DNA from 2 places in the Streptomyces sp. NPDC107517 genome. Region 2 is predicted to be linked to the other one. Evidence: predicted binding sites of a transcription regulator. Region 2 holds the regulator's gene; the other holds the start of a gene.
The links. The regulator HrcA, encoded in region 2, represses chaperone genes, less so after heat shock. The targets are predictions, from matches to a motif close to TTNGCACTCNGNNNNNCNGAGTGCNAA.

Region 1 (15,275 bases), on a different contig from region 2:
AACGGCCACAAGGACCAGGTCGGCAAGTTCCTCGACTACGTCTACAGCGAGAAGAACGTCCTCGACTTCTCCCGCGAGTACGACCTCCTGCCGGTCACCAACTCCGCGTCGGACACGATGGCCGACGACAAGCGCGACCAGAAGCTCTGGAAGTTCCTCGGCGCACTGCAGAACTCGGAGCTCTACCCCGTCGGCAAGACGTCCTGGGCCCAGGTCAGCGCCGGCGTCAAGCGCGAGATCGGCTCGACCGTCGGCCCCAACGGCAACCCGGGTGCCACCCTCGGCCGGCTGGAGCGGGCGGCCGACGCGGCGGAGAACGCGGAGTAGCGTCGCTGCCGTGAGCGAACCGCCGTACGCAGAGCCTGATCCGTCCGCCGAGGAAGCCGAGAACACCGAGAACGCCGAGAACACCGAGAACGTCGAGGACGCGCCGCCCGTCGGCCTGTCCCCCCGTGAGCAGGGCGTTCTCGCCCTGGAGCGGCGCGGGTGGGCGTCGGCCGGGGCCAAGGAGCGCGCCGTGCGCGAGGAGCTGGCTCTCGCACCGGTGCGCTACTACCAGCTCCTCAACGCGCTCCTCGACGACCCGAGGGCCCTCGCCCACGACCCGGTCACGGTCAACCGGCTGCGCCGCATACGGGAGGCCCGCCGAGAGGAGCGCTGACCCGGCCCGCGCATCGGGAGTACGGTCCGTCTCCCGCGGATAGGCTCGGCGCATGGGCAGCCCACAGCAGCACGACCTGCCGTCGCCTGTGACCTCCGCCGGGCGTGACGGCCTCGACGCACTCCTCTCGGACCCCGCGCGGGCCGTGATCGCGCTCGACTTCGACGGCACGCTCGCGCCGATCGTGCCCGACCCCGAACAGGCCCGGGCGCACCCGGACGCTGTCCGCGCGCTCGCCGCGCTGGCCCCCCGGGTCGCCTCCGTCGCCGTGATCACCGGCCGCCCCGCGGGCGTCGCCGTGCGCCACGGCGGTTTCGCGGGCGTCCCCGGCCTCGAACACCTCGTGGTGCTCGGCCACTACGGCGCCGAGCGCTGGGACGCCGTCACCGGCACCGTCCACGCCCCCGCCCCGCACCCCGGCGTCGCGGCCGTCCGCGCCGAACTGCCCGGAGTCCTGGAGTCCGTGGGGGCCTGGCGCGGCACCTGGGTGGAGGAGAAGGGCCGTGCCGTCGCCGTCCACACACGCCGCGCGGGCGACCCGCAGGCGGCGTTCGAGGCGCTGCGCGCGCCCCTGTCCGACCTCGCGGCCCGCCACGGCCTGATCGTCGAGCCCGGCCGCCTCGTCCTGGAACTGCGCCCGCCCGGCATGGACAAGGGCGCGGCGCTCACGACGTACGTACGCGAGGTGGGCGCGACGTCGGTGCTCTACGGGGGCGACGACCTCGGCGACCTGCCCGCGTTCGCCGCCGTCGACAAGCTCCGCATGGACGGGGTACCCGGCCTTCTGGTGTGCAGCGGCAGCTCGGAGGTCACGGAACTGGCCGAACGGGCGGACGTCGTGGTGGACGGGCCGCAGGGAGTGGTGGGACTCATGTCGGACCTGGCCCGCGCGATCAGCAGGCCCTAGGGTCCTTCGTCCGGATCGAGCGCGAGACCGGCCCGATCCGGACGAGAGGCCCTAGCTCCCCAGCGCCCGCAGCGCGTTCAGCTGGTCGAGGAACCACTGGGCGGGCGGCAGTGCGGTCGCGGCGGCGGCGAGCCGCTTCGCGCGCTCGCCGCGCTCCCCGCCGCCCATGACCAGCGCCGCGTGCAGCGCCTCGGCCGTCGCCGACACGTCGTACGGGTTCACCACGAGCGCGTCCTCGCCCAGTTCCTCGTACGCCCCCGCCTCCCGCGACAGGACCAGCGCGCACCCCTCGTCGGAGACGACCGGGACCTCCTTGGCGACGAGGTTCATGCCGTCCCTGATCGGGTTGACCAGCGCCACGTCGGCCAGCCGGTACGCGGCCAGGGAGCGCGCGAAGTCGTCCTTCACATGGAGGACGACCGGGGTCCAGCTCTCCGTACCGAAGCGGGAGTTGATCTCCTCGGCGACCCGGGACACCTCGTCGGTGTACTCCCGGTAGACCGCCAGGTCCTGCCGTGACGGGTAGGCGAAGGCGACGTGCACGACCCGCTCGCGCCACTCGGGGCGCTCGTCGAGGAGGAGCTCGTACGCGCGCAGGCCGCGCACGATGTTCTTCGACAGCTCCGTGCGGTCCACGCGGACGATCACCTTGCGGTCCGGGCCGCCGATCTGCTCCCGCAGCGCGGCCAGCCGCTCCTCGACGTCGGGGCGGCGTGAGCGCTCCCGCAGGAAGTCCGCGTCCGCGCCGAGGCCGTGCACCCCGATCTCCGTACCGGACGTGCCGCCCACCACGGCCTCGCAGCACGCCGTGAACGTGTCCGCCCAGCGCCGCGTCAGGAATCCCAGCCGGTCCGCGCCCAGCATCCCCCGCAGCAGCTGCCCCGCGATGTCGTCCGGCAGCATCCGGAAGTAGTCGACCGGCGCCCACGGGGTGTGCGAGAAGTGCCCGATGCGCAGGTCGTCGCGCAGTTCGCGCAGCATCCCCGGCACGAGCGCCAGGTGGTAGTCCTGCACGAGGACCGCCGCGCCAGGCCCGGCCTCCGCGGCCAGCGCCTCGGCGAACGCCCGGTTGTAGGCCTCGTACGACGCCCACCGCGCACGGAACTCGGGCCCGAAGACCGGCTCGAGAGGCGTCTGGTACAGCAGGTGGTGGACGAACCAGAGGACCGAGTTCGCGATGCCGTTGTACGCGTCGGCGTACACCGCGGGGTCGATGTCGAGCATCCGCACGCCCGGCTCTCCGACGCCACGCCGGACCGCCTCGCGGTCGCCTTCGCCGAGGGCCGCGCACACCCACACCGCGCTCGCGCCGTCCGGGTCCTGCCCGATCGCGGAGAGCCCGGAGACGAGCCCGCCCCCGCCGCGCCGCGCGTCGAGTGTCCCGTCGGCCCCGAGCTCGTACGAGACCGGACCGCGGTTGGAAGCGACGAGGATCTGTGCACTCTGCCTAGAAGACGCTGAAGCCATACGGGCAAACGTAGCCCGGCCCGTAAACGCTCAAACGTACGGCCGGACTCCGTGGGAGCCCGGCCGTATACGATCCGCCGTTCGCCTGTCCTGACACCTGCCCCTGCGCGTCAGTAACGCCGGCTGCGCGCCGCCGCCACCGCGAGGACGCCGAGCCCCCACAGGGCCGCCGCGAGACCGCCGTACAGGAGCGTGTGCGAGCCGCCGGTCGTGGCCAGCTCCGAGCCGTCCGCAGGCCGGTGCGACCCGTGCGAATCCGGCGGCGGGCCCGGGCGGCCCTGCTGCCGCCTGGCCGTGATGACCGACGTGCACGGATCGCCCTCGGTGCCCCGGGCCGTCGGGCAGTTGGTGCGCGGCACGTCCGCCCTCACGGTGATCACGGTGGTCTCGCCCGTCGTGCAGGACGCCTTCACACGTTGCGTGATGACGACCTTGCCGTGGGTGGCGACGTCACCCTTCCAGACGTAGACGGACCCCCGCCTCGTGACGGTCCCGGTGGAGGCGACCGGGGCCGAGCCGGCCGTCACGGGCCACTCGACGACGGCGCCGGTGCGGTTCCTGGCCGAGAAGTCGGCGATCGTGATGGTGTTCCCGGTCTCCTCGCAGGGCGGCACGGCGGCCCGCTCCGGCACGTTCGTGATGCGCAGGGCGGGCGGCGCCGGGGACTGCGGCTTCTCGATGCCGGGGGCGGGCCCGCAGCGCGGGTCGGTGCTCCCGGCCCCGCAGTTGGAGCGCGGAGACTGCACCTCGACGGCGCCGGTCAGCATCCCGTCGCCAGGGACCGGGGCGTGGACCTTCACCGAGTACGTGATGGTGGCGGTCTTCCCGGCCGGGATGTCGCCGGTGTAGCCGATCCTCGGCGCGGTGTACGACACGTTCCCGAGGTCCGTGCGCACGTCGCCGTTGTACGTCGCGTCGTCGAGGCTGCCGGTCAGGTCGTCGCTGAACCTGGCGTCCGGGTAGTCGAGCGAGCTGATGTTCTTCGCCTTCACCGTGTAGGTGACGGTGTCGCCGGGGCCGGCCGCCTTCGGGCTCGCCGTCTTGGTGACCTCCAGGTCGGGGACCGGGACGGACAGGGCGAGCGCCGAGGGGACGTAGGTGTCGCCCCTGGTGGTGAACGTCAGCGCGGTGGAGGTGGCGCCCGGCGGGACGGTCCCGTCGGGGAGGTCGAACTTCTTCGCGTCGATGCTCAGGTTGTTGACCGTCTTCGGAGCGACGGCGCCGTCGTCCTTGCTGACGAAGAAGCTGTCGGTGTTGCCGGTGCGGGCCTCAATGACGTTCCTGCCGTCGACCAGGAACCGGTCGCCCGGCGTGTTCCAGTCGCCCTCGTAGGCGGTGACGCCCGCCCGCACCTTGCCGGTGCCCGCGCGGTGGAAGCCGTTCACGCGGATCGTGGTCGCGGGCGAGGCGGGGCGCTGGAGGACGTGCCCGCCGTAGACGTACACCTTGCGCCGGCCCGGGGCGTACGTGGAGTCCGGGGCGTCGTACTTGTAGACGACGGTGATCGACCAGCCGGCCACGCAGCCCTTGCCGTTGGGCGCCCAGATGCCGCCGACCGCGACGGGGACGGGTGCGCCGGTGCCGGTGACGCCGGCGAACATGCGCGTGACGTCGGCCTCGCCCGTGTAGTAGTGCGGACCGCCCGTGGCCGCCGGGTCCCGGACCAGGTCCTCGGTGGAGACCTTCGCCGCGGCCCTGCCGTTCACGGCGAGCACGGGCATGGCGGCGAGAGGGGCGCTCGGCGAGGGCTCCACATCGGCGCCGGAGATGTCGCACCGCGCGAGCTGCGCGCCGCTCGGGCTCTTGTACGTGCCGTCGCTGCCGCCGAAGAACAGGCGGGCGTACGCCACTTTCGCGCCCGGTGGGATCGTCACCCGGCCGGTGCTAGAGCCGTAACCGGCCGTCGTACCGGCCGTGTTGACGCGCTGCATCACGAACGTGTCGTTGTTGTCGCCGCCCCGGCCGCCGACGGCGGCCGCGCAGCGCGCCGCCGGTCCGGCCGGCGCGGCCGGACAGCCCATGACGGTGTTGCCGATGGTCACGAAGTCGCCGTACAGCGCTGCGTCGTAGCGCTTGGTGAACGGGGTGACCACGTCGGCCGAGGCGGGGGTCGCGGCGCCGAGCGCCGTCAGCGCGGTGGCCGTGGCGACGAGCGCCCCGGCGGTGCGGGTCGCGGCTGCGCGCAGCCGTCGCCCACCCGAAACTTGTCTGAGCCACATAAAGGGCAATGTAGGCAAAACATACGATCACCCTCGGCTACGCCACGCGGCGCTCCGCGTACTCGGTGATTTCGGTCATCGGGGGGCGTTCCTCGGTGTCCACGTCGTGCGTGCGCGGCTCGAATCCCTGTTCCCCGCGCTCGAACTGGGTGAGCACGGGACGTACGAGGTGCCCGCGCGCGAGCCGCAGCTGCGCGGTGCGGTAGATCGCCGCGGCCATCCGCCCGAGCGCCTGCCCGTCCTGGTGCCGGTGCTTGCGCACGCCGACGTCGACCTGCCCGAGCGCGTCCAGGCCCACCGTGTGCAGCGCGTCGACGAGAAGGCCCAGCTCAACCCCGTAACCGACCGGGAACGGCAGGCGCTCCAGGAGCGACCGGCGGGCCGCGTACTCGCCGCCGAGCGGCTGCACGAACCCCGCAAGGAGCGGCCAGTGCAGATTCAGGACCGGGCGCGCCACCAGCTCCGTGACCCGGCCGCCCTGGCCCGCGGCGGACCCGAGCGGGCGATCGTACATCGCCTTCACGAAGTCCACGCCGGGATCCGTGAGCAGCGGGCCCACGATCCCCGAGACGAAGTCCGCGGAGAACTCCTTCAGATCCGCGTCGACGAAACAGACGATGTCGCCGCCCGTCACGAGCAGCGAGCGCCACAGCACCTCGCCCTTGCCGGGCACGGCCGGGATCCTCGGCAGGATCGCGTCCCGGTGCACGACCCGCGCCCCGGCGGCCCGCGCGACCTCGGCCGTGCGGTCCGTCGAGCCCGAGTCGATCACCACCAGCTCGTCGACCAGCGGCACCCGCTCCGTCATCAGTGCGCGCCGGATCTCGGCGACGATCTCGCCGACCGTCTCCTCCTCGTTCAGCGCGGGCAGCACCACGCTCACCGAGGTGCCCGAGGCACGCTTCGCGGCGATCAGCTGAGGGAGCGGGCGGTCGGTCACCGACCAGGAGCGTCTGCTCAGCCAGCGCTCTACTTCTTCCAGCACGGTGCGCGGCTCCTCACTGTCTGAACTGTCTGATCACGAACTGTGATCCATCTCGCGGTTCGGACGACTATCTCAAGCGTCCAGGCCTTCGGTTACAGTCTTGAACAACGCCGGTGACCATCGCATGTCGGGGTCGCCGCCGCGCTTGAGTGATCAAGTGCCAGATCAACAACCGAATAGCGCTCATCCAGAGGGACAGAGGGATACGGCCCGTTGAAGTCCCGGCAACCCTCCCGCCGACCTTGCCGAGGTCCAGGTGGGGAAGGTGCCAATTCCGTCTCGTGGCGAGATGCGCCGCGAGGAAGATGAGGAGAAAGGGCCTCGCCATCATGGCTGCGCAGACTGTCGCCACCACCACTTCCGTTGATCTGGGACCCGCCTCGGCGCTTTCCTGCCGCGAGTGCGGCACCAGCTTCCCGCTCGGACCGATCTTCGCCTGTGCCGAGTGTTTCGGGCCGCTCGAAGTCTCCTACGACCTGCCGACGGGCGACCCCGAGTCGCTGCGCAAGGAGATCGAGGCCGGACCGGCCAACATCTGGCGCTACGCCCCTCTCCTGCCCGTCCCGGCCGACGTCGCCGAGAAGCCGAACCTGAACCCCGGCTGGACCAAGCTCGTCAAGGCCGACAACCTCGCCCGTGAACTCGGCGTCGAGCAGGGCAAGTTGTTCGTCAAGGACGACTCCGGCAACCCCACGCACTCCTTCAAGGACCGCGTCGTCGCCCAGGCCATCGAGGCCGCCCGCGCCTTCGGCTTCACCACGCTGTCCTGCTCCTCCACCGGCAACCTCGCCGGCGCCGTCGGCGCCGCCGCGGCCCGCGCCGGCTTCCGCTCCTGCGTGTTCATCCCGCACGACCTGGAGCAGGGCAAGGTCGTCATGGCCGCGGTCTACGGCGGCGAACTCGTCGGCATCGAGGGCAACTACGACGACGTCAACCGCTTCTGCTCCGAGCTCATCGGCGACCCGCTCGGCGAGGGCTGGGGCTTCGTCAACGTCAACCTGCGCCCGTACTACGGCGAGGGCTCCAAGACCCTGGCGTTCGAGATCTGCGAGCAGCTCGGCTGGCGGCTCCCGGACCAGCTGGTCATCCCGATCGCGTCCGGCTCCCAGTTCACGAAGATCGACAAGGGCCTCCAGGAGCTGATCAAGCTCGGCCTCGTCGAGGACAAGCCGTACAAGCTCTTCGGCGCCCAGGCCGAGGGCTGCTCGCCGGTGTCCGTCGCCTACAAGGGCGGCCACGACGTCGTGCGGCCCCAGAAGCCGAACACGATCGCCAAGTCGCTCGCCATCGGCAACCCCGCCGACGGCCCGTACGTGCTCGACATCGCCCGCCGCACCGGTGGCGCCGTGGAGGACGTCAACGACGAGCAGGTCGTCGAGGCGATCAAGCTCCTGGCGCAGACCGAGGGCATCTTCGCGGAGACCGCGGGCGGTGTGACGGTCGGCGTGACGAAGAAGCTGATCGAGGCCGGCCTGATCGACCCGGCGCTCACCACCGTCGTCCTCAACACCGGCGACGGCCTCAAGACCCTCGACGCGGTCGCCGAGACGTCCCAGGCGACCGCCACCATCCGCCCGAGCCTGGACGCGTTCCGCGACGCGGGCCTCGCCCACTGAAGACCCCGCGAAGACCCGCGAATCCCCGCGACACCCGCACGGAAAGGCTGCAGCCCGACATGAGCGTCAACGTCCGCATCCCCACCATCCTGCGCACCTACACCGGCGGTCAGGCCGAGGTCGCCGCCGAGGGCGCCACCCTCTCCGAGGTCATCGCCGACCTGGAGAAGAACCACACGGGCATCGCGGCCCGCGTCCTGGACGACCAGGGCAAGCTGCGCCGCTTCGTCAACGTGTACGTCAACGACGACGACGTGCGCTTCGAGCAGGGCCTCGAGACGGCGACGCCGGCAGGCGCGGGCGTCTCGATCATCCCGGCCGTCGCCGGAGGCTGACCGTCGAGCACAGGGCCGGCGGCTGATCGCCCGGCCTGACGAGGCCACACAGAGTTACCTGAATTGCCCCCTCCGCGAGAGAAGCGGAGGGGGCAATTCTGCAGGGTTGAGCGCGGTAGAGTTGGGAACCGCGCTTCGCGCTTGTGCCGAGCGCATATATGAAGTCGGCCCCGGTCCGACAAGAAGCAGCCAAAGTGCCCAGCCCTTATCGGGTGTTCGTGGCATTTGTCGGGCCCGAGTTGCCCCGGAATCCAATGGGTCCGCCGCTTTTTACCGCTCTGCCGTGCCCAGATTTCTCGTCCGATTGACCTGTTGCAGACGGCAGTTGGGCAGATACATTCAGCCGCGGTCGACGCGTTCCGGCGCACACCTCCAATCAATGGGGGGTGAGGTCTGACCCGGGTCCGCGAAGTGCGGGCCTGTGCAAGGGCCAGTAATAGGGGAGTTAGTCATGGCTCAGGGCACCGTCAAGTGGTTCAACGCGGAGAAGGGGTACGGCTTCATCGCGGTCGACGGTGGTGCGGATGTATTCGTCCACTACAGCGCCATCCAGATGGACGGATACCGCACCCTTGAAGAGGGTCAGCGAGTCGAATTCGAGATCTCGCAGGGCCAGAAGGGTCCGCAGGCGGACATGGTCAAGCTCGCCGTCTGATCTCGGCGCGATCGGCCACCGACACACTCACGCCGAGAGGCCCGTACCCCGCGAGGGGTGCGGGCCTCTCGTGCGTGCGCGCACACCCCGCGCACGCCGCCCGCGGGGACCGCGCGTCTGCCGGAGGCGCTTGCACTCTCCTAGGCCGAGTGCTAATCATTGCGTTAGCACTCTGAAGGTGAGAGTGACAGAACTTGGATCGGGTCGGTGAGGCTCGCAGGCCGGGTGGGGCAAGGAACCACACGGCACGCAGGCCGTCCGTCGCGGGCACCAGCACGGTCCGTTTGCGTTTCCACCCCGTCCGGGAGGACCACTTCACATGGCCAAGATCATCGCGTTCGACGAGGAGGCACGGCGCGGCCTCGAGCGCGGCATGAACCAGCTCGCCGACGCCGTCAAGGTGACCCTGGGCCCCAAGGGTCGCAACGTCGTCCTCGAGAAGAAGTGGGGCGCCCCCACGATCACCAACGATGGTGTGTCCATCGCCAAGGAGATCGAGCTCGAGGACCCGTACGAGAAGATCGGCGCCGAGCTGGTCAAGGAGGTCGCGAAGAAGACGGACGACGTCGCCGGTGACGGCACGACGACCGCGACCGTCCTCGCCCAGGCGCTCGTCAAGGAAGGCCTGCGCAACGTCGCGGCCGGCGCCAACCCGATGGCCCTCAAGCGCGGCATCGAGAAGGCCGTCGAGGCCGTCTCCGCCGCCCTGCTCGAGCAGGCCAAGGATGTCGAGACCAAGGAGCAGATCGCTTCCACGGCCTCCATCTCCGCCGCCGACACCCAGATCGGCGAGCTCATCGCCGAGGCCATGGACAAGGTCGGCAAGGAAGGCGTCATCACCGTCGAGGAGTCCCAGACCTTCGGGCTGGAGCTTGAGCTCACCGAGGGTATGCGCTTCGACAAGGGCTACATCTCGGCGTACTTCGCCACCGACATGGAGCGTATGGAGGCGTCGCTCGACGACCCGTACATCCTCATCGTCAACTCCAAGATCGGCAACGTGAAGGACCTCCTTCCGCTGCTCGAGAAGGTCATGCAGTCCGGCAAGCCGCTGCTGATCATCGCCGAGGACGTCGAGGGCGAGGCCCTGTCGACCCTGGTCGTCAACAAGATCCGTGGCACCTTCAAGTCCGTCGCCGTCAAGGCCCCGGGCTTCGGTGACCGCCGCAAGGCCATGCTCGGCGACATCGCCATCCTCACCGGTGGCACCGTCATCTCCGAGGAGGTCGGCCTCAAGCTGGAGAACGCCGGTCTCGACCTGCTCGGCCGCGCCCGCAAGGTCGTCATCACCAAGGACGAGACGACGATCGTCGACGGCGCCGGTGACAGCGACCAGGTCCAGGGTCGCGTCAACCAGATCCGTGCCGAGATCGAGAACTCGGACAGCGACTACGACCGCGAGAAGCTGCAGGAGCGGCTCGCGAAGCTGGCTGGTGGCGTCGCAGTCATCAAGGCCGGTGCCGCGACCGAGGTCGAGCTCAAGGAGCGCAAGCACCGCATCGAGGACGCCGTTCGCAACGCGAAGGCGGCCGTCGAGGAGGGCATCGTCGCCGGTGGCGGCGTGGCCCTGCTCCAGGCCTCCGCGGTCTTCGACAAGCTCGAGCTCGACGGTGACGAGGCGACCGGCGCCAACGCCGTGAAGCTCGCGCTGGAGGCCCCGCTCAAGCAGATCGCCGTCAACGGTGGTCTCGAGGGTGGCGTCGTCGTGGAGAAGGTGCGCAACCTGGCCGTCGGCCACGGTCTGAACGCCGCCACGGGTGAGTACGTCGACATGATCGCCGAGGGCATCCTCGACCCGGCGAAGGTCACGCGTTCCGCGCTGCAGAACGCCGCGTCCATCGCCGCGCTGTTCCTCACCACCGAGGCCGTCATCGCCGACAAGCCGGAGAAGGCCGCCGCGGGCGGCGCTCCGGGCGGCATGCCGGGCGGTGACATGGACTTCTGATCCTGACGGATCGGTAGTACATCTCCGTCGGCCCCCGGGACCATCTGGTCCCGGGGGCCGACGTCGTGTTGTCAGACGGCCTGCTCCTCGTAGGTGCGCCACGCGTCGCGCCCGGCCAGGGCGGCGGTCTGCGCCTGGTGGAGGGTCCGGGCGGCGAGCTCGCCGGGTGGCACCTCCCAGCTGCTGGTCCAGGTGCGGCCCGCGCGGACCAGCTCGAAGACGAGCAGGCCGGCACCGGCCGCGGCGACCAGCATCCCGGCGCCGGTCAGTACGGCACCGGTGGTCAGCCGCCGCTGGTCGGGACGGAACTCGGTCCAGGAAATCTTCGAGAACGTGCTCTCAGCCATAGATTCAGAATGCGCGAGTGTGCGCGCGGGCGCATGTGGAGCGCCGGGCGACGTCAGGGCGCCCCAGTGGTCTCGCCAGGGCAGGTCCCGTCGTCGACGGTGAAGTCCACGGCGTCGTACCCCGTCGCCTTCGGCCGCTGCACCGCATGCACGTGCAGGCAGAAGGCGGTGTCGGTGCCGCGGGCCCTGACCGAGAAGTCGGCGTCCTCGGTGCCGCCGTACCAGATCGTGGATTCGGGCGGGTCGGAGGCGAGCGTGACGGTGAGGGCGTCTTCCGGACCCTGTCCGTGCTGCGCGATGTGCCGCGTCAGGATGTCCTCGTAGATCCGCCTGACCCGGCCCTCGGCAGGGAGATGGGCAGCTCCCGGCCGATCGGTGTCGGCACGGCGGGCTTACGCGGCTGAGCCGGCGGTGCGCCGCCGGCTCAGCCACACGTTGCGGTCCTGGCGGTCACGCCTTCGCCGGCTCCTGGACCTGGGACTTCTGGGCCGCGGACGGCTCCGTGACCGGGGCGGGGGAGCCCGCCGCCACCAGGGAGTCCGCGGGCGCCTCCGTGTTCAGCTCCACCAGCATCTGCTTGCTGAAGCCGAAGAAGTACGTGGCCACGAAGCCCACGATGTAGCCGACCAGGAGGCCCGCGCCGTAGATCGCGGCCGTCGTGCCGAGGCCCTTGTTGCCGTCGAGGAGGGGGAACAGGGCCCAGCCCGAGGGACCGATCGCCGTCGAGCCGACCTTGTCGCCGATCATCGAGAAGAAGCCGACGAACGCGCCGCCCGCCGCGCCGCCCACGCACGCCGTGATGAACGGGCGGCCGAGCGGGAGCGAGACGCCGTAGATCAGGGGCTCGCCGACGCCGAGGAAGCCTGCGGGGAGCGCGGACTTGATCGTCGTACGGATCGACTTGTTGTGCTTGAGGCGCTTGAAGACCGCGATCGCGCAGCCGACCTGGCCCGCGCCCGCCATCGCCAGGACGGGGAGGAGGACGGTGTAGCCCTGCTGCTCGATGAGCGTGGTGTGGATGGGGATGAGGGCCTGGTGCAGACCCAGCATGACCAGGGGGAGGAAGAGCCCGCCGAGGACGAGGCCCGCGAACGCGCCCGTGTTGTCGAGGAGCCAGTTCGCCGCGGTGCCGATGCCCGTGGAGACCTCACCCGCCACGTACATCAGGCCGAAGATCGTGACCAGGCCGGAGACCAGGACCGTGAGGGTGGGCGTGACCAGCACGTCCACGGCCTCCGGGACCCACTTCCTGCACCACTTCTCGATGTACGTCGCGAGAACCGCGGCGCCCAGCGCGCCCAGCACGCCGCCCTGCCCGGGCGAGAGCTTCTGGCCGAACGCCTCGATGTTCGCGACGCCCGCGTACACGATGATCGCCGCGACCGCGCCGCCCAGGATCGGCGTACCGCCGAACTCCTTCGCCGTGTTGTAGCCGACGAACACCGCGATCAGCGCCATGAAGCCGGAGGCGATGGCGGCCAGGGCGGGGGTGACGCCCGGCAGCCAGTGCAGGTTGATCAGCAGGCCGTTGATGCCGGCGATGATGCCGCAGCCGATCAGCGCGGGGATCAGCGGCACGAAGATGTTCGCGATCCGGCGCAGGAACAGCTTGAACGGGGTGGCGTTCTTCGCCTTACGGGCCGCCTTCAACTCGGCGCCCTGGGCGGCGAGTTCGTCAGCGGTCACCGCGTGCGGCTCCGGTGCGGCCGGCGTGCCGTCCTGCACCAGCTCCTCGAACTCCGGGGTGACCCGGGCGACCTTTCCCGGTCCGAGGACGATCTGGTACGTCTCGTCGTCGACCACGCCCATGACGTCGGGCAGCGCCTTCAGCGCGTTCTCGTCGACGAGGGCACGGTCGGCGAGGCCGAGGCGGAGCCGGGTCATGCAGTGGGCTACGGACGTGACGTTCGATGCGCCGCCGACGAGAGGAAGGATCGCGGCGGCGATGGCGCGGTTCTTGGAGTCAGCCATGGTCGTGGTGCCTTGCTGTGCGTGGGGGGTGGAGCAAACGGGACTGGGGGATTACGGGGTCGTGGCCGAGGCCTGGAGCGCGGCGCGCAGATGCCCCTTGCTGTCGGTCAGGAGGCGGGCGGCCGTCGGGCCGTCGACCGAGCCGAGGATCACGAGGATGGCGTTCTTCACCTCCCCGTCCGTCGCGGCGAGCGCGGCCTCGATGGCGGCGTCGTCCGCGCCGGTGGCCAGGGCGACGATCCGGCGGGAGCGGGCGCGCAGCTTCTCGTTCGAGGCGCGTACGTCGACCATCAGGTTCCCGTACGTCTTGCCGAGCCGGATCATGGTGATCGTCGACAGCATGTTGAGGACGAGCTTCTGGGCCGTGCCCGCCTTCAGCCGGGTGGAACCGGTGAGCAGCTCGGGGCCGACGACCACCTCGATGCCGTGGTCCGCGGCCGCCGCGAGCGCGCTGTCCGCGTTGCAGGACAGGCCGATCGTGAGGGCTCCCCGGCCGCGCGCGTGCTCGACCGCGCCGATCGCGTACGGGGTGCGGCCCGAGGCCGAGATGCCGACCACGATGTCGTTCGCCGTCAGTCCCAGCGCGTCCAGGTCCTCCGCCGCGAGCTCCTTGGAGTCCTCGGCGCCCTCGACTGCCTTGATCATGGCGCTCGGGCCGCCCGCGATCAGGCCGACGACCTCGCTCGGGTCGGTGTTGAAGGTGGGCGGGCACTCGGACGCGTCCAGAACGCCGAGCCGGCCCGCCGTGCCGGCGCCCGCGTAGATGAGGCGGCCACCACGGGCCATCCGCTCGGCCGTGCCGTCGATCGCGGCGGCGATCTGCGGGAGCTGCTCGGCGACGGCGGTGGGGACGCTCGCGTCCTCGCCGTTCATGATCTGCGCGATCTCCACCGTCGACAGCTGGTCGATCTCGGAGAGTTCCGGGCGGAACGCCTCGGTGGTGAGCGTGGCGAGCTGGGCGCGCAGTTCGCTGTAGTTGTCGGCGGCGTCGGTCGTGGAGGTCATGACGTGTGCGGCTCTTTCCGGTGCGGCGGTGGGGTCCGGTGCGGCAGTGGCTTCAGGGGCAGTGCGGGCGTGCGTCGCCTAGCGGGAGCCGCGTGGCGTGTGACGGTGTGCGAGCGCCTCGTACGAAGCGGACAGGGCGGGGGCCGCCGTCTCGTACGTACGCTGCGCGACGCCCACGAACAGGCAGTCCACGACGAGCAGCTGGCTCGTGCGGGACGACATCGCGGCCGGCCGCAGCTCGCTCTCGCGGGCCGTGGACGTGGTCAGTATGTGGTCGGCGTACTGCGAGACCGGGCCGTCGGGGCGGCCGGTGATCGCGATCGTGGCGGCCCCGTGCTCGAAGGCGACGCGGAGCGGCTCGATCACGTCGCCGGTCGATCCCGAGTGCGTGATCGCGATGGCGACGTCCTTGGCGCGCAGCTGCACGGCGTTGGTGATCGCCAGGTGCGTGTCGCCGTGGGCGTGGGCGATCAGCCCGATGCGCAGGAGCTTCTGGGCGAGGTCCTGGCCGACGAGGCTGGACGCGCCGATGCCGTAGATGTCGATGCGGCGGGCGCCCGCCAGCGCGTTCACGGCCGCGCCGAGCTGTACGGTGTCGAGTCCGGCCGCGGTGTCGGCGAGGGTCTGCTGCTCGTCGTACGCGAGCTTCGCGACGACGTCGGCGATGGGGTCGTCGACCGCTATGTCCGCGGTGACGGCGGGGGCACGGCCCGACTGCTGCTGGGCGGCGAGCCCGGCGAGGGCGAGGCGCAGGTCCCGGTATCCGGGGTAGCCGAGGAGGCGGGCGGTACGGACCACCGTCGCCTCGCTGGTGCCGGTGAGCTCGGCCAGGCCGGTGACCGTGAGGGCCGCGCAGCCGGCCGGGTCACCGGCGACGGCCTCGGCGACCCGCTGCATGGAGCGGGTCATCGACGGCGCGAGGGTCCGCACCTTGGCCGCGAGGGCGGCCGGTGCGGGCGGCGCGTCGCCTGCGAAAATTTCCTTCACGTTGGTGGTCACATTTGAAAGATATTTTCAGGGGGGTGCGGCGTCAAGAGTCCCTCGACTGTGCCGTACGGCACGTCTTCCCAGGACCTTCGGCCGTGCTGAGGGCCGGGTGGGCGCGTACGCCGAGGGAGCACAATGGCTACATGGAGATCAGCCCCCTCGAACAGGCTCTGCA
Region 2 (15,275 bases):
CGTCGATGTAGGGGTGACCGACGACCAGCGCGTGCTCGCCGGTGACCTGCGCCGCGATCCGTGACTCCTTCGAGCCGGGCACCAGATGGTCGACGAGGACGCCGAGCCGCGCGTCCGGCCCCGGAGCGAATTCGGCGACGATCGCGGGCAGGTCGTCGACGCCCTCCAGGTACTCCACGACCACACCCTCGATGCGCAGGTCGTCGCCCCAGACCCGCTCCACCAGCTCCGCGTCGTGCCGGCCCTCGACATAGATGCGCCCGGCCCGCGCGACCCGCGCCCGCGCCCCGGGGACCGCGAGCGACCCGGAGGCCGTGCGCGTGGGACGTACGGGCGCCGCGGCCACGGGACGTACGAGGGTGACGACCCGGCCTTCGAGCAGGAAGCCGCGCGGGTCCATGGGGAACACCCGATGCTTGCCGAAGCGGTCCTCCAGGGTCACCGTCGGGCCCTGGGCCGTCTTCTCGCAGCGGACGACCGCCCCGCAGAACCCGGTCGTGACCTCCTCGACCACGAGATCCACGTCCGCCGCCACCTCGGGCGCGGCCTGCTGCTTCGTCCAGGGTGGGGTGAGGTCAGGGGAATACTGACGGTGCCGCGGGCCCGAAGGGCCCTCGTGGGAAGGGCGGTGGCGGGAGACGGGTGGGAGCATGGTGCAGACGATAGGAGTGCGAACTGCCGTGCGGTTACGACACGCCGAAACGCGCCGCCAGTGCGGCGCGCTGCGCACGGACAAACTCCGCATTCACCGCGGCTCCGTGCCCGGGGACGTACACGGCGTCCTCGCCGCCCAGTTCCAGCAGCCGGTCGAGGGCGGCCGGCCAGCGCGACGGCACCGCGTCACGGCCCGCCTGCGGCTCGCCCGACTCCTCGACCAGGTCGCCGCAGAACACGACCTCGGGCGTGCCCGGCACCAGGACCGCCAGGTCGTGCCCGCTGTGCGCCGGGCCCACGTTCGCGAGCAGCACCTGGAGCCCGCCGCCCAGATCGAGCGTCCACTCCCCGCACACCCGGTGGTGCGGCACGACGAGCACGTCCACCGCATCGGCCGCCTCCTCGCGCGGCACGCCGTGCGCGACCGCGGACGCCCGCAGTTCGTCGCGGCCCCGCGTGAACACCGTGTCGATGCCCGCGGCGCCGTACACCTCGACACCGGCGAACGCCGCCGTGCCCAGAACATGGTCGAAATGGGGGTGCGTCAGCGCGATATGCGTCACGCGCGCGTGCGGGCCGATGAGGCGCCGGGTGTCCGCCCGCAGCGCCGCACCCTCACGAAGTGATGAACCCGTGTCGATCAGCAACGCCGCCCCGTCGCCCACCACAAGGCCCGTCGTGCAGTCCCAGCCCGCCAGCCGGATCCGCCCCGCCCGAGCGGACAGCTCCTCCCAGCCCACCTCATTCCAGTCCAGGTCGTCCATGGGTCCGACGCTAGCGCCCTTGCCGGGCCCGTACCCACCGGCCGTACACTGACCCGGAGACCATTGGCACTCGGCCGCACCGAGTGCCAGCCGCGGACGACACAGCTGGAGGTGCGCGCGAATGCTCAGTGAACGCAGGCTCGAAGTGCTGCGCGCCATCGTCCAGGACTACGTGGGGACCGAGGAGCCGGTCGGCTCCAAGGCGCTCACCGAGCGGCACAGTCTCGGCGTCTCACCGGCGACGGTGCGCAACGACATGGCGGCGCTCGAGGAGGAGGGCTTCATCGCCCAGCCCCACACGAGCGCCGGGCGGATCCCCACCGACAAGGGGTACCGCCTGTTCGTGGACAAGCTGACGGCGGTCAAGCCGATGACGGGGCCCGAGCGCCGCGCCATCCAGAACTTCCTCGACGGCGCCGTCGACCTCGACGACGTCGTCGGCCGGACCGTGCGGCTGCTCGCGCAGCTGACGCGGCAGGTCGCCGTGGTGCAGTACCCGTCCCTGACGCGGTCCACCGTGCGCCACGTGGAACTGCTCTCGCTCGCCGCCGCCCGTCTGATGCTCGTACTGATCACGGACACGGGCCGCGTCGAGCAGCGGATGATCGACTGCCCGGCGCCGTTCGGCGAGACCTCTCTCGCCGATCTGCGGGCCCGGCTCAACAGCCGGGTCGCGGGACGCCGCTTCGCGGACGTCCCGCAGCTGGTGCAGGACCTGCCGGAGTCCTTCGACGCGGAGGACCGCGGCACGGTCTCGACGGTGCTCTCCACTCTCCTGGAGACACTCGTCGAGGAGACCGAGGAGCGGCTGATGATCGGCGGCACCGCCAATCTCACCCGCTTCGGACATGACTTTCCCCTCACCATCCGGCCCGTCCTGGAGGCCCTTGAGGAGCAGGTCGTGCTCCTCAAGCTCCTTGGTGAGGTAAACGATTCGGGCATGGCCGTACGGATCGGTCACGAGAACGCCCATGAGGGACTCAGCTCCACCTCCGTGGTCTCGGTCGGCTACGGTTCGGGCAGCGAGGCAGTCGCCAAACTCGGCGTGGTCGGACCGACCCGCATGGATTACCCGGGAACGATGGGAGCAGTACGCGCAGTGGCACGTTACGTCGGACAGATCCTGGCGGAGTCGTAAGTGGCCACGGACTACTACGCCGTACTCGGCGTGCGCCGCGACGCCTCCCAGGACGAGATCAAGAAGGCCTTCCGCAGGCTGGCCCGTGAGCTTCACCCGGATGTGAATCCGGACCCGAAGACACAGGAGCGGTTCAAGGAGATCAACGCCGCCTACGAGGTGTTGTCGGACCCGCAGAAGAAGCAGGTCTACGACCTCGGTGGCGACCCGCTCTCGCAGGCGGGCGGAGGCGGGGCCGGCGGCTTCGGCGCCGGTGGCTTCGGGAACTTCTCCGACATCATGGACGCGTTCTTCGGAACGGCGTCCCAGCGTGGTCCCCGGTCGCGCACGCGCCGCGGCCAGGACGCCATGATCCGGCTCGAGATCGAGCTGGACGAGGCCGCCTTCGGGACCACCAAGGACATTCAGGTCGACACGGCCATCGTCTGTACGACCTGCAGCGGCGAAGGTGCCGCGCCGGGTACGTCCGCGCAGACCTGTGACATGTGCCGCGGCCGCGGCGAGGTGTCCCAGGTCACGCGGTCCTTCCTCGGCCAGGTCATGACGTCGCGGCCGTGCCCGCAGTGCCAGGGCTTCGGCACCGTCGTGCCGACGCCGTGCCCGGAGTGCGCCGGTGACGGCCGCATCCGCTCGCGGCGCACGCTCACGGTGAAGATCCCGGCCGGCGTCGACAACGGCACGCGGATCCAGCTCGCGGGCGAGGGCGAGGTCGGCCCCGGCGGCGGCCCCGCCGGTGACCTGTACGTCGAGATCCACGAGCTGCCGCACCCCGTCTTCCAGCGGCGCGGCGACGATCTCCACTGCACCGTCACCATCCCGATGACGGCCGCGGCGCTCGGCACCAAGGTGCCGCTGGAGACGCTCGACGGCCTGGAGGAGATCGACATCCGGCCGGGCACGCAGTCCGGCCAGTCGGTCCCGCTGCACGGGCGCGGCATCACGCACCTGCGCGGCGGCGGCCGCGGTGACCTCATCGTGCACGTCGAGGTCCTGACGCCGACCAAGCTCGACCCGGAGCAGGAGCGCGTACTGCGTGAGCTGGCGAAGCTGCGCGGCGAGGAGCGGCCCACGGGGCAGTTCCAGCCGGGGCAGCAGGGGCTGTTCTCCCGGTTGAAGGACGCGTTCAACGGGCGCTGACCGAGCCCGGCACAGGCAATGAGCAGGGACCACGTCCCCCGCATCACGCGTGGCACATGCCACGCGGAAGGGCCGATTCGGTCCGATGCGGGGGACGTGGCACGATGCGGTCATGTCCCCCACGCTGACCGATCTCTGTCACTATCCGATCGTGCAGGCACCCATGGCGGGCGGTGCCTCCTGTCCGCAGCTCGCCGCCGCCGTGTCGGAGGCCGGCGGGCTCGGATTCCTCGCCGCCGGGTACAAGACCGCCGACGGGATGTACCAGGAGATCAAGCAGCTACGGGGGCTGACCAACCAGCCCTTCGGCGTCAATCTGTTCATGCCGCAGTCCGAGTACGCGGACCCCGCGGCCGTCGCCGTCTACGCCAGCCAGCTCGCCGGTGAGGCCTCCTGGTACGGGACGCAGCTCGGGGACCCGGACTGCGGCCTCGACGACGGCTTCGACGCGAAGCTCGCGATCCTCCTCGACGACCCGGTACCGGTCGTCACCTTCACCTTCGGCTGCCCGAGCCGCGACGTCCTCGACTCCCTCGCCCGCGTCGGCACCCTCACCGCCGTCACCGTGACCACCGCGGAGGAGGCGCAGGCCGCCCAGCGGGCCGGCGCCGACGCGGTGTGCGTCCAGGGCATCGAGGCGGGCGGCCACCAGGGCACCCACCGGGACAACCCGGAGGCCGACGGATCAGGCATCGGACTCATCGCGCTGATCGCCCAGGTCCGCGAGGCCGTACAGATCCCGATCATCGCCACCGGCGGACTCATGCGCGGCGGACAGCTCGCCGCCGTGCTCGCCGCGGGCGCCGACGCCGGACAGTTCGGCACGGCCTTCCTGGTCTGCCCCGAGTCCGGCGCCAACGTCCTGCACAAGCAGGCCATGACGAACCCGCTGTTCGTGCGGACCGAGCTGACGCGGGCCTTCTCGGGCCGCCCCGCGCGCGGCCTCGTGAACCGGTTCATGCGCGAACACGGCCCGTACGCGCCCGCCGCCTACCCCCAGATCCACCACATGACGTCGACGCTGCGCAAGGCCGCCGCCAAGGCGGGGGACCCGCAGGGGATGGCGCTGTGGGCCGGGCAGGGCCACCGGCTCGCCCGTGAGCTGCCCGCCGGCCAGCTCGTCGAGGTGCTCGCGGCGGAACTCGCGGAGGCGAAGGACGCGTTGGGCGCGCGGGGTGCCGCATGACGGCGCCGGTGTTCGTCGTCGACGAGGTGCCGTCCGCCACCACGTTCGTGCTCGACGGGGCCGAGGGACGGCACGCGGTGTCCGTGAAGCGGCTGCGCGCCGGTGAGGACGTCGTCCTGACCGACGGCCGCGGGTGCTGGACCGAGGCGGTCGTGGAGGCCGCCGAGGGCAAGGACCGGCTCGTCGTCACGGCGGGCCCCGCCCGGGAGGAGCCCGCGCAGGCACCCAGGATCACCGTCGTCCAGGCCCTGCCCAAGGGCGACCGGGGCGAGCTCGCCGTCGAGACCATGACGGAGACCGGCGTCGACGCGATCGTGCCGTGGCAGGCCGCCCGCTGCATCACGCAGTGGAAGGGCGACCGCGGCGCCAAGGCGCTCGGCAAGTGGCGGGCCACCGCGCGCGAGGCGGGCAAGCAGTCCCGCCGGGTGCGCTTCCCGGACGTCGCGGACGCCGCGTCGACCAAGCAGGTCGCGGCACTGCTCGCCGGGGCGGACTTCGCGGCCGTACTCCACGAGGACCGCGACTGCGACAGCGGCGCCCTCGCCACGGTGGAGCTTCCCACGGCCGGGGACATCGTCCTCGTGGTCGGCCCGGAGGGCGGCGTCTCGCCCGATGAGCTCGCCGCGTTCGCCGAGGCGGGCGCGCGGCCGTACCGGCTCGGGCGTAGCGTTTTGCGTACGTCGACCGCGGGGACCGCCGCGACGGCGCTGCTCCTCGGCCGCACCGGCCGCTGGTCCTGATCAACCCCGAGGGGAACGCGTGGAACTCGCCCAGGTCAGACTCCTCGTCACCGACTTCCGTGCCTGTTACCACTTCTACGCGCACGTGCTCGGCCTCAAGCCGCAGTCGGGCGCTCAGGACGGCCCGTACGAGAAGTTCAGCCCCACGGCGGGCTCCGCGGGCATCGGGCTCGAGGACCGGGCGCTGATGGCGCAGGTCATCGGCGATCTGAGTGACGCCCCGGACGGGCACCGGTCCCTCGTCGTGCTGCGGGTCGACGACCTGGACGAGTACTGCGAGCAGATCGTCGCGCGCGGCGCCGAGATCCTCCACGGGCCCGCGCCGATGACCGACCGGATGCGGGTCGCCCACCTCAAGGACCCCGAGGACAACATCGTGGAGCTCCAGGAGTGGCTGCTGATGGGCGGCTGACCGCCCTCGCCGGCGGTGGCGTCGCGCAGATCCGGGGCAACTGACCAAACCCCCTGACCTGGCCGTGCGCGCGTGCCTAGGGTGATCAGGTGACACGGACAGCGCACTCTGGATATCTCCGGTTCCCGCATCTGCACGGCGAGTTGGCCGCCTTCACGGCCGAGGACGACGTCTGGGTCGCTCCTCTCGACGGCGGGCGCGCCTGGCGCGTCAGTGCCGACAACGTCCCCGTCAGCCATCCCCGGATCTCGCCCGACGGCACCACCGTCGCCTGGACGTCCACCCGCGACGGCGCCCCCGAGGTGCACATCGCCCCGGTCGACGGCGGACCCTCCAAACGCCTCACGTACTGGGGAAGTTCGAAGACGACGGTGCGCGGCTGGACCCCCGACGGGCAAGTCCTCGCGCTCAGCACCCAGGGCCAGGCGTCCCTGCGCCGCAGCTGGGCGAGGGCCGTCCCCCTCGACGGCGGACCCGCCACCACACTGCCGTACGGGCCTGTGGGCGACGTCGTGACCGGACCGGGCGGGCAGGTCGTCCTGCTGTCCGCGCCGATGGGCCGCGAGGCCGCCTGGTGGAAGCGCTACCGGGGCGGCACCGCCGGGAAGCTGTGGATCGACCGGGCGGGCGACGGCGAGTTCGTCCGCCTCCACGAGGAGCTCGACGGGAACATCGAGTACCCGATGTGGGTCGGCGACCGGGTGGCTTTCCTGTCCGACCACGAAGGCGTCGGCGCCCTGTACTCGTCCCTCGCGGACGGCGGTTCACTGCGCAGGCACACCCCGCTCGACGGCTTCTACGCCCGCCACGCGGCGAGTGACGGCGCCCGGGTCGTGTACTCCTCGGCCGGTGAGCTGTGGATCGTGGATGCCCTCGACAGCGCGGCCGGCGCGGAGGACGCCGAGCCGCGCCGCCTCGACATCCGCCTCGGAGGGCAGCGCGTCGACCTCCAGCCCCACCCCGTGAGCGCCGCCCGCTGGTTCGGGGACGCGACCCCCGACCACACCGCGCGCGGCAGCGCCGTCTCCGTGCGCGGCGCCGTCCACTGGGTCACCCACCGCTCGGGGCCGGCCCGCGCGCTGGCCGCCGAACCAGGCGTACGGGCCCGCCTCCCGCGCACCTTCCGCGTCGAGGGCGAGGAACACGTGGTGTGGGTGACGGACGCCGAGGGCGACGACGCCCTGGAGTTCGCGCCCGCCACCGGCATCGCGCCCGGCGCCACCCCGCGCAGGCTCGCCGCCGGGCGGCTCGGCCGCGTCCTGAGCCTCGCGATGGCGCCCGACGGCAGCCGGGCCGCCGTCGCCTCGCACGACGGGCGCGTCCTGCTGGTCGAGCGGGAGAGCGGCGAGGTCAGAGAGGTCGACCGCAGCGAGGACGGCGACGTGACCGGCCTCGTCTTCTCGCCGGACTCGGCGTGGCTCGCCTGGTCGCACCCGGGCCCCTCGCCCCTGCGCCACCTCAAGCTCGCCAACACCGCCGACCTGTCGGTGGCGGAGGCGACCCCGCTGCGGTTCCGGGACTACGCGCCCGCGTTCACCCTCGACGGCAAACACCTCGCGTTTCTCTCCGCGCGCTCCTTCGACCCGGTCTACGACGAGCACGTCTTCGACCTCGCGTTCGTCGAGGGCTCGCGGCCGCACCTGATCACGCTCGCCGCGGCGACGCCGTCCCCGTTCGGCCCCCAGCGCCACGGCCGGCCCTTCGACAACCCCGACAGCCCCGCCGCCGAGACCCCCGACAGCGAGGGCACCCCCACCACCCGTATCGACCTCGAAGGGCTCGCCGACCGCATCGTCCCGTTCCCCGTCGAGGCCGCCCGCTACACGACCCTGCGGGCCGCGAAGGACGGCGTCCTGTGGCTGCGGCACCCGCTCCAGGGCGTACTCGGCGCGTCCCGGGCCACCCCCGACGACCCCGACCCCGAGAGCGAACTCGAACGCTACGACCTCGCCCAGCAGCGCGTCGAACACCTCGCCTCCGACGCCGACCACCTGGCCGTCAGCGGCGACGGCAAGCGCGTCCTGCTGTGGACCGACGGCAAGCTCAAGGTCGTACCGAGCGACCGGCGCGCCTCCTCCGACGACGACAGCGACACCAACATCACGGTCGACCTGAGCCGGGTCCGCCAGGCCGTCGACCCCGTCGCCGAGTGGCGGCAGATGTACGACGAGGCCGGCCGCCTCATGCGGGACAACTTCTGGCGCGCGGACATGGACGGCGTCGACTGGGACGGCGTCCTGGAGCGCTACCGGCCCGTCCTCGACCGGGTCGCCACCCACGACGACCTCGTCGACCTCCTGTGGGAGGTCCAGGGCGAACTCGGCACCTCGCACGCCTACGTCACACCGGGCGGCGGCTGGAGCGGCGGCGACCGGCGACAGGGCCTTCTCGGCGCGGACATCTCCCGCCACCAGGACGGCAGTTGGCGCATCGATCGCGTCCTTCCCACCGAGACGTCCGACCCGCTCGCCCACGCGCCGCTCGCCGCGCCCGGGGTCGCCGTCCGCGCGGGTGACGCGATCGTCGCGGTGGCCGGACGCCCCGTGGACCCCGTCACCGGTCCGGGACCGCTTCTCGTGGGCACGGCGGGCAAGCCCGTCGAGCTGACCGTCTCACCGGCCGGCGGCGGCGACCCGCGCCACGCGGTCGTCGTCCCCGTCGCCGACGAGGAGCCCCTGCGCTACCACGCCTGGGTCGCCGACCGCCGCGCCTACGTCCACGAGCAGTCGGGCGGCCGCCTCGGCTATCTCCACGTGCCCGACATGCAGGCGCCCGGCTGGGCGCAGATCCACCGCGATCTGCGGGTCGAGGTCGCGCGCGACGGGCTCATCGTCGACGTGCGCGAGAACCGGGGCGGCCACACCTCGCAGCTCGTCGTCGAGAAGCTGGCCCGCCGGGTCGTCGGCTGGGTTCTGCCGCGCGGCTCGCGCCCCTTCAGCTACCCGAGGGACGCGTCCCGCGGCCCCGTGGTGGCCGTCGCCAACGAGTTCTCCGGCTCCGACGGCGACATCGTCAACGCGGCGATCAAGGCGCTCGGGATCGGCCCCGTGGTCGGCGTACGCACCTGGGGCGGCGTCATCGGCATCGACAGCCGCTACCGGCTCGTCGACGGGACGCTGGTGACCCAGCCGAAGTACGCGACGTGGCTGGAAGGATACGAGTGGGGGCTCGAGAACCACGGCGTCGACCCCGACGTCGAAGTGGTCGCCGCCCCGCAGGACCACGCGGCCGGGCGCGACCCGCAGCTCGACGAGGCCGTGCGCATCGCGCTGGCGGCGCTCGCCGAGAACCCGGCGCGCACGGCACCCGGACTCCCGGAACCGCGTGTACGGGAGTGAGGCCTGTCGCAGGAGGCAGGCGGCGGGCCGGATAGCATTCCCGGCGTAGTGACCGGACGGTGTGAGGAGACGTGATCGTGGCCGGAGAGCCGCAGGCCGACTGCCTGTTCTGCAAGATCGTCGCGGGGGAGGTCCCGGCCACGCTGGTAAGGGAGACCGAGACCACCGTCGCCTTCCGGGACATCAACCCGCAGGCGCCGACCCACATCCTCGTCATCCCGCGCGTCCACCACCGCGACGTCGCGGCGCTGGCGTCCGCCGAGCCGCAGATCGCCGCCGACGTGCTGCGCGAGGCGGGCGAGGTCGCCGCCGAGGAGAAGCTCGACAGCTACCGCGTCGTGTTCAACACCGGCGGCGGCGCGGGCCAGACCGTCTTCCACGCCCACGCCCACGTCCTCGGGGGCCGCGGCCTCCAGTGGCCCCCCGGCTAGCGGGCGCCGGGCAACGTGCCGTGTCCGTACGGGAATTGGTGGTGCTCGGCACCGCGAGCCAGGTGCCCACACGGCACCGCAATCACAACGGCTACCTGCTGCGCTGGGACGGGGAGGGCATCCTCTTCGATCCCGGCGAGGGCACGCAGCGCCAGATGCTCCGGGCCGGCGTCGCCGCGCACGACCTCAACCGGCTGTGCGTCACCCACTTCCACGGCGACCACTCCCTCGGCCTCGCCGGGGTCATCCAGCGCATCAACCTGGACCGGGTGCCGCACCCCGTCACGGCGCACTACCCGCGCTCCGGGCAGCGGTTCTTCGACCGGCTGCGGTACGCCACCGCGTACCGCGAGAGCGTCGCGCTCGCCGAGGAGCCGGTGTCCGGCGTGGGCGGCGTGCTCGCCGACACTCCGTCGTACACGCTGGACGCGCGCCGTCTGTCCCACCCCGTCGAGTCCTACGGCTACCGCCTCGTGGAGCCCGACGGGCGCCGCATGCTGCCCGAACTGCTCGCCGAGCACGGCATCTGCGGGCCCGACGTGGGTCTCCTCCAGCGCGAGGGGTCCCTGCGCGGCGTCACCCTCGACGACGTGAGCGAGGTGCGGCGCGGGCAGCGGTTCGCGTTCGTCATGGACACCCGGCTCTGCGACGGGGTGAGCGCGCTGGCCGAGGGGTGCGACATGCTCGTCATCGAGTCGACGTTCCTCGACGGGGACCATCAACTGGCCTCCGATCACGGGCACCTGACCGCCGGGCAGGCCGCGCGCGTCGCGGCCGAGGGCGGGGTGCGGCACCTCGTGCTCACCCACTTCAGCCAGCGCTACTCCGACCCCGAGGAGTTCGAGCGGCAGGCCCGCGCCGCCGGCTTCACCGGAGAGCTGACCGTGGCACGCGACCTCGACCGCGTACAGGTGCCCAAACGCGTCTAATCCCGGGCGTACCATGCTCTGATGTCCCTCGCTTCGCTCCCCAAAGCCGAACTCCACCTGCACATCGAAGGCACCCTCGAACCCGAGCTCGCCTTCGAACTCGCGGCCCGCAACGGCGTCGACCTGCCGTTCGCCGACACCGAGGCCCTCCGCAAGGCCTACCTCTTCGAAGACCTGCAGTCCTTCCTCGACCTGTACTACGGCCTGATGGCCGTCCTGCGCACCGAGGAGGACTTCGAGCAGCTCGCCGACGCCTACCTCGCGCGCGCCGCCGCGCAGGGCGTGCGGCACGCCGAGATCTTCTTCGACCCGCAGGCCCACACCGCCCGCGGCGTGCCGATCGGGACCGTCGTCGAGGGCCTGAGCGCCGCCCTGTCGAAGAGCGTGGAGCGCCACGGCGTCTCCACCCGGCTCATCATGTGCTTCCTGCGCGACCAGTCCGCCGAGTCGGCGATGCAGACCCTGGAGTCCGCGAAGCCCTACCTCGACCGGATCGTCGGCGTCGGCCTCGACTCCGCCGAGGTCGGCAACCCCGCCTCCAAGTTCCGCGAGGTGTACGAGGCCGCGGGCGCGCTCGGGCTGCGCAAGGTCGCCCACGCGGGCGAGGAGGGCGACGCCTCGTACGTATGGGAGGCGCTCGACGTGCTCGGCGTCGAGCGCATCGACCACGGGCTCCGCTGCGTCGAGGACCCGGCGCTCGTCGAGCGGCTCGTGCGGGACCGGGTGCCCCTGACGCTGTGCCCGCTGTCGAACGTGCGGCTGCGCGCCATCGACGTGCTCGAGGACCACCCGCTGCCGCGGATGATGGACGCCGGTCTGCTCTGCACGGTGAACTCCGACGACCCGTCCTACTTCGGCGGATACGTCGGAGACACCTTCCACGCGGTCCACGAGGCGCTCACGCTCGACCACGAGCAGCTGCGCGAGCTCGCCCGCAACTCGTTCGTCGCGTCGTTCCTCGACGACGACGAGGAGCTGCGCTCGCGCTACCTCGCCGAGGTCGACGCGTTCGCGTTCGACGACTGACCGAGCCCCGCCGAACCGCCCCGCGGTCCCGCCGTGGAGAACTCCTCCTGCGTCGGGGCCGGTTGGGGCGTGCTCACCGTGATCTCCACGACCGGCTGTTCGGCCGCGCCCATCTGCGGGACCGCGCCCGCCGGGGCGCCCGTCACGCCGGCCACCAGAGCGGCGGGGGCGCCGCCCCGCCTGCGGACCGTGCCGGGCCGCAGCAGCGGGCTGCCGCCCGTGTGCAGCGCCACCGCCGTGAGCGGCAGCGCCAGGACGAGCAGCGCCACGGCGAGCGTCGCCCCCATCGCCGGGTAGCCCGCCGTCTGCGACAGGACGCTGCCGGTGAGCGGCCCGCAGGCCGTGCCGAGCGACGACGCCGAGCCGACGAGGACGGCCCAGCGGCCGAGCGGGTCCAGGGACGCGGCCAGGCCGATCAGGTACGACAGGACGACCGGGTACAGCGTGTTCCACGCGATCTCACCGGTCGCGAACGACGTGAGGTCGTCCGCGCGGGCGCTCACCACGATGCAGCACGCGATCAGGGCCGTGCCCGCGCCGATGGGGGTGGCGCGGCCGAGCCGGGACCCGAGCGCTCCCGCGCCGAGTACGCCCACGAGCGCCGTGCCGAGCGCCACCGCGAAGACCGCGCCGACGGTGATCTCCGTCAGGCCGGCCTGGTCCGTGCCGATGCGGCTGCTGACGCCCCACAGGGAGTTCTGCGCCATCGACCAGCAGAGCATCGCCGCGGCCAGGACCAGGCCCGAGCGGCGGAAGGGGAGAGGGCCGGCGGGCCTGGGCTGCCCGGCAGGGGTGGGGAGCCCGGCGGTGCCGCTCTCCAGGCCGGAGGTCGCCGGCCACGTCGCCAGCGCGGTCAGCGCGATCGCCGCGAACGGGAGCGCATGGCCCGTACCCAGATGCGGCATCGTCAGATACAGCGCGCCCGCCAGCGCCGAGACACTGAGCAGGCCCAGCGTCGACGCCCGGTGCGGGTCGCGCTGCCCCGCGATTCCCGTCGCGGCGACCGTCGTCGCCGTGCCCGAGCCGAAGCCTCCGGCCATCGCGCCGATGACCACCAGCGGCACGAAGGACGTCGCCGCGGCCGCGCTGTATCCCAGCGCCGCGAGCAGCAGGCCCGCTCTCGCCAGGGTGCGGGGGCCCATGCGGTCCACACGGCCGGCGAAGGCGAAGCCCGCCGCGGCCGAACTCATCAGCAGCGCACTGCCGATGAGGCCCGCCTGCGCCGGGGTGAGATGGAGACTGTCGCCGAGGCGGCCCACGACGGTGGGCAGCAGATACGGGGCCAGATAACCGGCCGTGAAGAGAGCGACAAGGGGCCGGGGAGTGCGGCGGGACACGGGCGTTCCAAAGCGTGGCGGTGTACGGGGATCAGGGCATGCGGAACTGCGGGGATGCCTGAACAGGCAAGGGGATTGGGGGGTGCGCCGGGGCTCGCGATACGAGGGGGCGCGGCCAATTTGTATCAAGCGCGGGGAGGGTGAAAACAGCTGGGCCGGTGTGATCTGGACCACGTTCTGTTTGGGGGGTAGGAGTGGGGGTAAATGAGGCCGCATTTTCGAGGAAACAGGCAGCGACAGCGACCCCGCTCCGGGGGTGCCGACTCCCGTTCCGTACGCCGTGCTACGCGCGTTGCCCGTGGGGTATCAGGCACACTGTGCGGACCCTCACGACTCTGGGGAGCCCACCGTGAACTCCAACGATCCGGCGCATGTGGATCCGCTCGCCCGGCTGCGCACCCCCGACGATCCGCCCTGCGACGTCTATCTGACGGGGACCGTCTTCCTCGACATCATCTTCACGGGTCTGGACAGCGCCCCCGTGCGGGGGACCGAGTCCTGGGCGCGCGGCATGGGGTCCAGCCCCGGCGGAGTCGCCAACATGGCCACCGCCCTGGCGCGGCTCGGGCTGCGGACGTCGCTGGCCGCCGCCTTCGGGGACGACCACTACGGCGAGTACTGCTGGGACAGCCTGGAGCAGGGCGAGGGCATCGACCTGACGTCGTCGCGGACCGTCGCCGGCTGGCACTCGCCCGTCACCGTCTCCATGGCCTACGAGGGCGAGCGGACCATGGTCAGCCACGGTCACGAGCCGCCGCCCGGAGAGCCCGCCCCCGAGTGCCCCCCGCAGGCCCGCGCCGCCGTCGCCTCGCTGGCCCCCGGGCTGAGCGAGCCCTGGATCGCGACGGCCGCGGGCCGCGGGACGCGGATCTTCGGTGACGTGGGCTGGGACGACACGGGCCGCTGGGACCTGAGTTCTCTCGACGACCTGTCGCGCTGCGAGGCCTTCCTGCCGAACGCCGAGGAGGCGATGCGCTACACCGGTACGTCCTGCCCCCGGGCCGCCGCGCACGCCCTGGCCGAGCACGTGCCGCTGGCCGTGGTCACCCTGGGGGCCGAGGGCGCCTACGCCGTGGACGCCCGCAGCGGGGAGACCGCCTCCGTGCCCGCCATCGAGGTCGCCGCCCTGGACCCCACCGGCGCCGGGGACGTGTTCGTCGCCGGGTTCGTGACCGGGACGCTCGCGGGGTGGCCGCTGGCCGACCGGCTCGCCTTCGCCGGGCTCACCGCCGCCTTGTCCGTGCAGGAGTTCGGCGGATCGCTGTCCGCGCCCGGCTGGTCGGAAATAGCGGCCTGGTGGCGCCATGTGCAGGCCTACGACGACCAGGAGCCCACGGCCCTGCGCCGGTACGCCTTCCTGGAGGCGCTGCTGCCCGAGGTGAGCCGGCCGTGGCCCTTGCGGCGGGCGGTGCCGACGATCGGCTTCGGGCGGGGCGTCTAGCGGGAGGCCCGGGCCCGCGGAAAAGGCCTACAGCGTTGTCGGTGCACCGTCGTACCCTGGGCAGTGCAAGGCTGTCGACGCGGGCGCGAGCCCCCGCACGAGGAGGATGAGCAGGCCTTCAGTGCCGGCCCATGACTCAGACACCCACCGCTCAGGCACGAGCGCGTTTCACGGTCCCGGCGAACCATCCCATGGTGACCGTCCTCGGATCCGGCGACGCGCTGCTTCGCGTGATCGAGAAGGCCTTCCCGGCGGCCGACATTCATGTCCGGGGCAATGAGATCAGCGCTGTGGGCGACGCCACGGAAGTCGTCCTCATCCAGCGCGTGTTCGACGAGATGATGCTGGTGCTCCGCACCGGACAGCCGATGACGGAGGACGCAGTGGAACGCTCGATCGCCATGCTCAAGGCGAGCGAGAACGGGGAGGGTGACGGCCAGGAGACCCCGGCCGAGGTTCTCACTCAGAACATTCTCTCGTCGCGGGGCCGGACCATCCGTCCGAAGACCCTCAACCAGAAGCGCTACGTCGACGCCATCGACAAGCACACCATCGTCTTCGGCATCGGCCCCGCCGGTACGGGCAAGACCTATCTCGCGATGGCCAAGGCCGTGCAGGCCCTGCAGTCCAAGCAGGTCAACCGCATCATCCTGACGCGGCCGGCCGTGGAGGCGGGCGAGCGGCTCGGATTCCTGCCGGGCACGCTCTACGAGAAGATCGACCCGTATCTGCGCCCCCTGTA

Region 1: the regulator HrcA is predicted to act here: its motif matches at 8,975-9,001, upstream of groL (chaperonin GroEL).

The regions. Positions count from the first base shown of each region.
Region 1 covers NZ_JBVJPM010000004.1:139,997-155,271, forward strand. The annotation lists gene ACZ67T_RS11535 (ABC transporter substrate-binding protein) at 1-327, shown strand, start outside; gene ACZ67T_RS11540 (DUF3263 domain-containing protein) at 443-661, shown strand; gene otsB (trehalose-phosphatase) at 714-1,568, shown strand; gene ACZ67T_RS11550 (alpha,alpha-trehalose-phosphate synthase (UDP-forming)) at 1,620-3,035, opposite strand; gene ACZ67T_RS11555 (DUF7927 domain-containing protein) at 3,146-5,254, opposite strand; gene ACZ67T_RS11560 (glucosyl-3-phosphoglycerate synthase) at 5,292-6,239, opposite strand; SAM riboswitch class I at 6,420-6,551, shown strand; gene thrC (threonine synthase) at 6,545-7,855, shown strand; gene ACZ67T_RS11570 (MoaD/ThiS family protein) at 7,915-8,190, shown strand; gene ACZ67T_RS11575 (cold-shock protein) at 8,642-8,845, shown strand; gene groL (chaperonin GroEL) at 9,165-10,790, shown strand; gene ACZ67T_RS11585 (hypothetical protein) at 10,862-11,137, opposite strand; gene ACZ67T_RS11590 (PTS transporter subunit EIIC) at 11,588-13,108, opposite strand; gene murQ (N-acetylmuramic acid 6-phosphate etherase) at 13,160-14,113, opposite strand; gene ACZ67T_RS11600 (MurR/RpiR family transcriptional regulator) at 14,192-15,112, opposite strand; gene ACZ67T_RS11605 (hypothetical protein) at 15,244-15,275, shown strand, end outside.
Region 2 covers NZ_JBVJPM010000015.1:34,709-49,983, reverse strand. The annotation lists gene ACZ67T_RS29765 (DUF3097 domain-containing protein) at 1-652, opposite strand, end outside; gene ACZ67T_RS29760 (MBL fold metallo-hydrolase) at 687-1,418, opposite strand; gene hrcA (heat-inducible transcriptional repressor HrcA) at 1,540-2,556, shown strand; gene dnaJ (molecular chaperone DnaJ) at 2,557-3,693, shown strand; gene ACZ67T_RS29745 (nitronate monooxygenase) at 3,806-4,879, shown strand; gene ACZ67T_RS29740 (16S rRNA (uracil(1498)-N(3))-methyltransferase) at 4,876-5,619, shown strand; gene ACZ67T_RS29735 (VOC family protein) at 5,639-6,031, shown strand; gene ACZ67T_RS29730 (S41 family peptidase) at 6,121-9,369, shown strand; gene ACZ67T_RS29725 (histidine triad nucleotide-binding protein) at 9,447-9,800, shown strand; gene ACZ67T_RS29720 (ribonuclease Z) at 9,821-10,729, shown strand; gene ACZ67T_RS29715 (adenosine deaminase) at 10,751-11,755, shown strand; gene ACZ67T_RS29710 (MFS transporter) at 11,716-13,092, opposite strand; gene ACZ67T_RS29705 (carbohydrate kinase family protein) at 13,442-14,533, shown strand; gene ACZ67T_RS29700 (PhoH family protein) at 14,665-15,275, shown strand, end outside.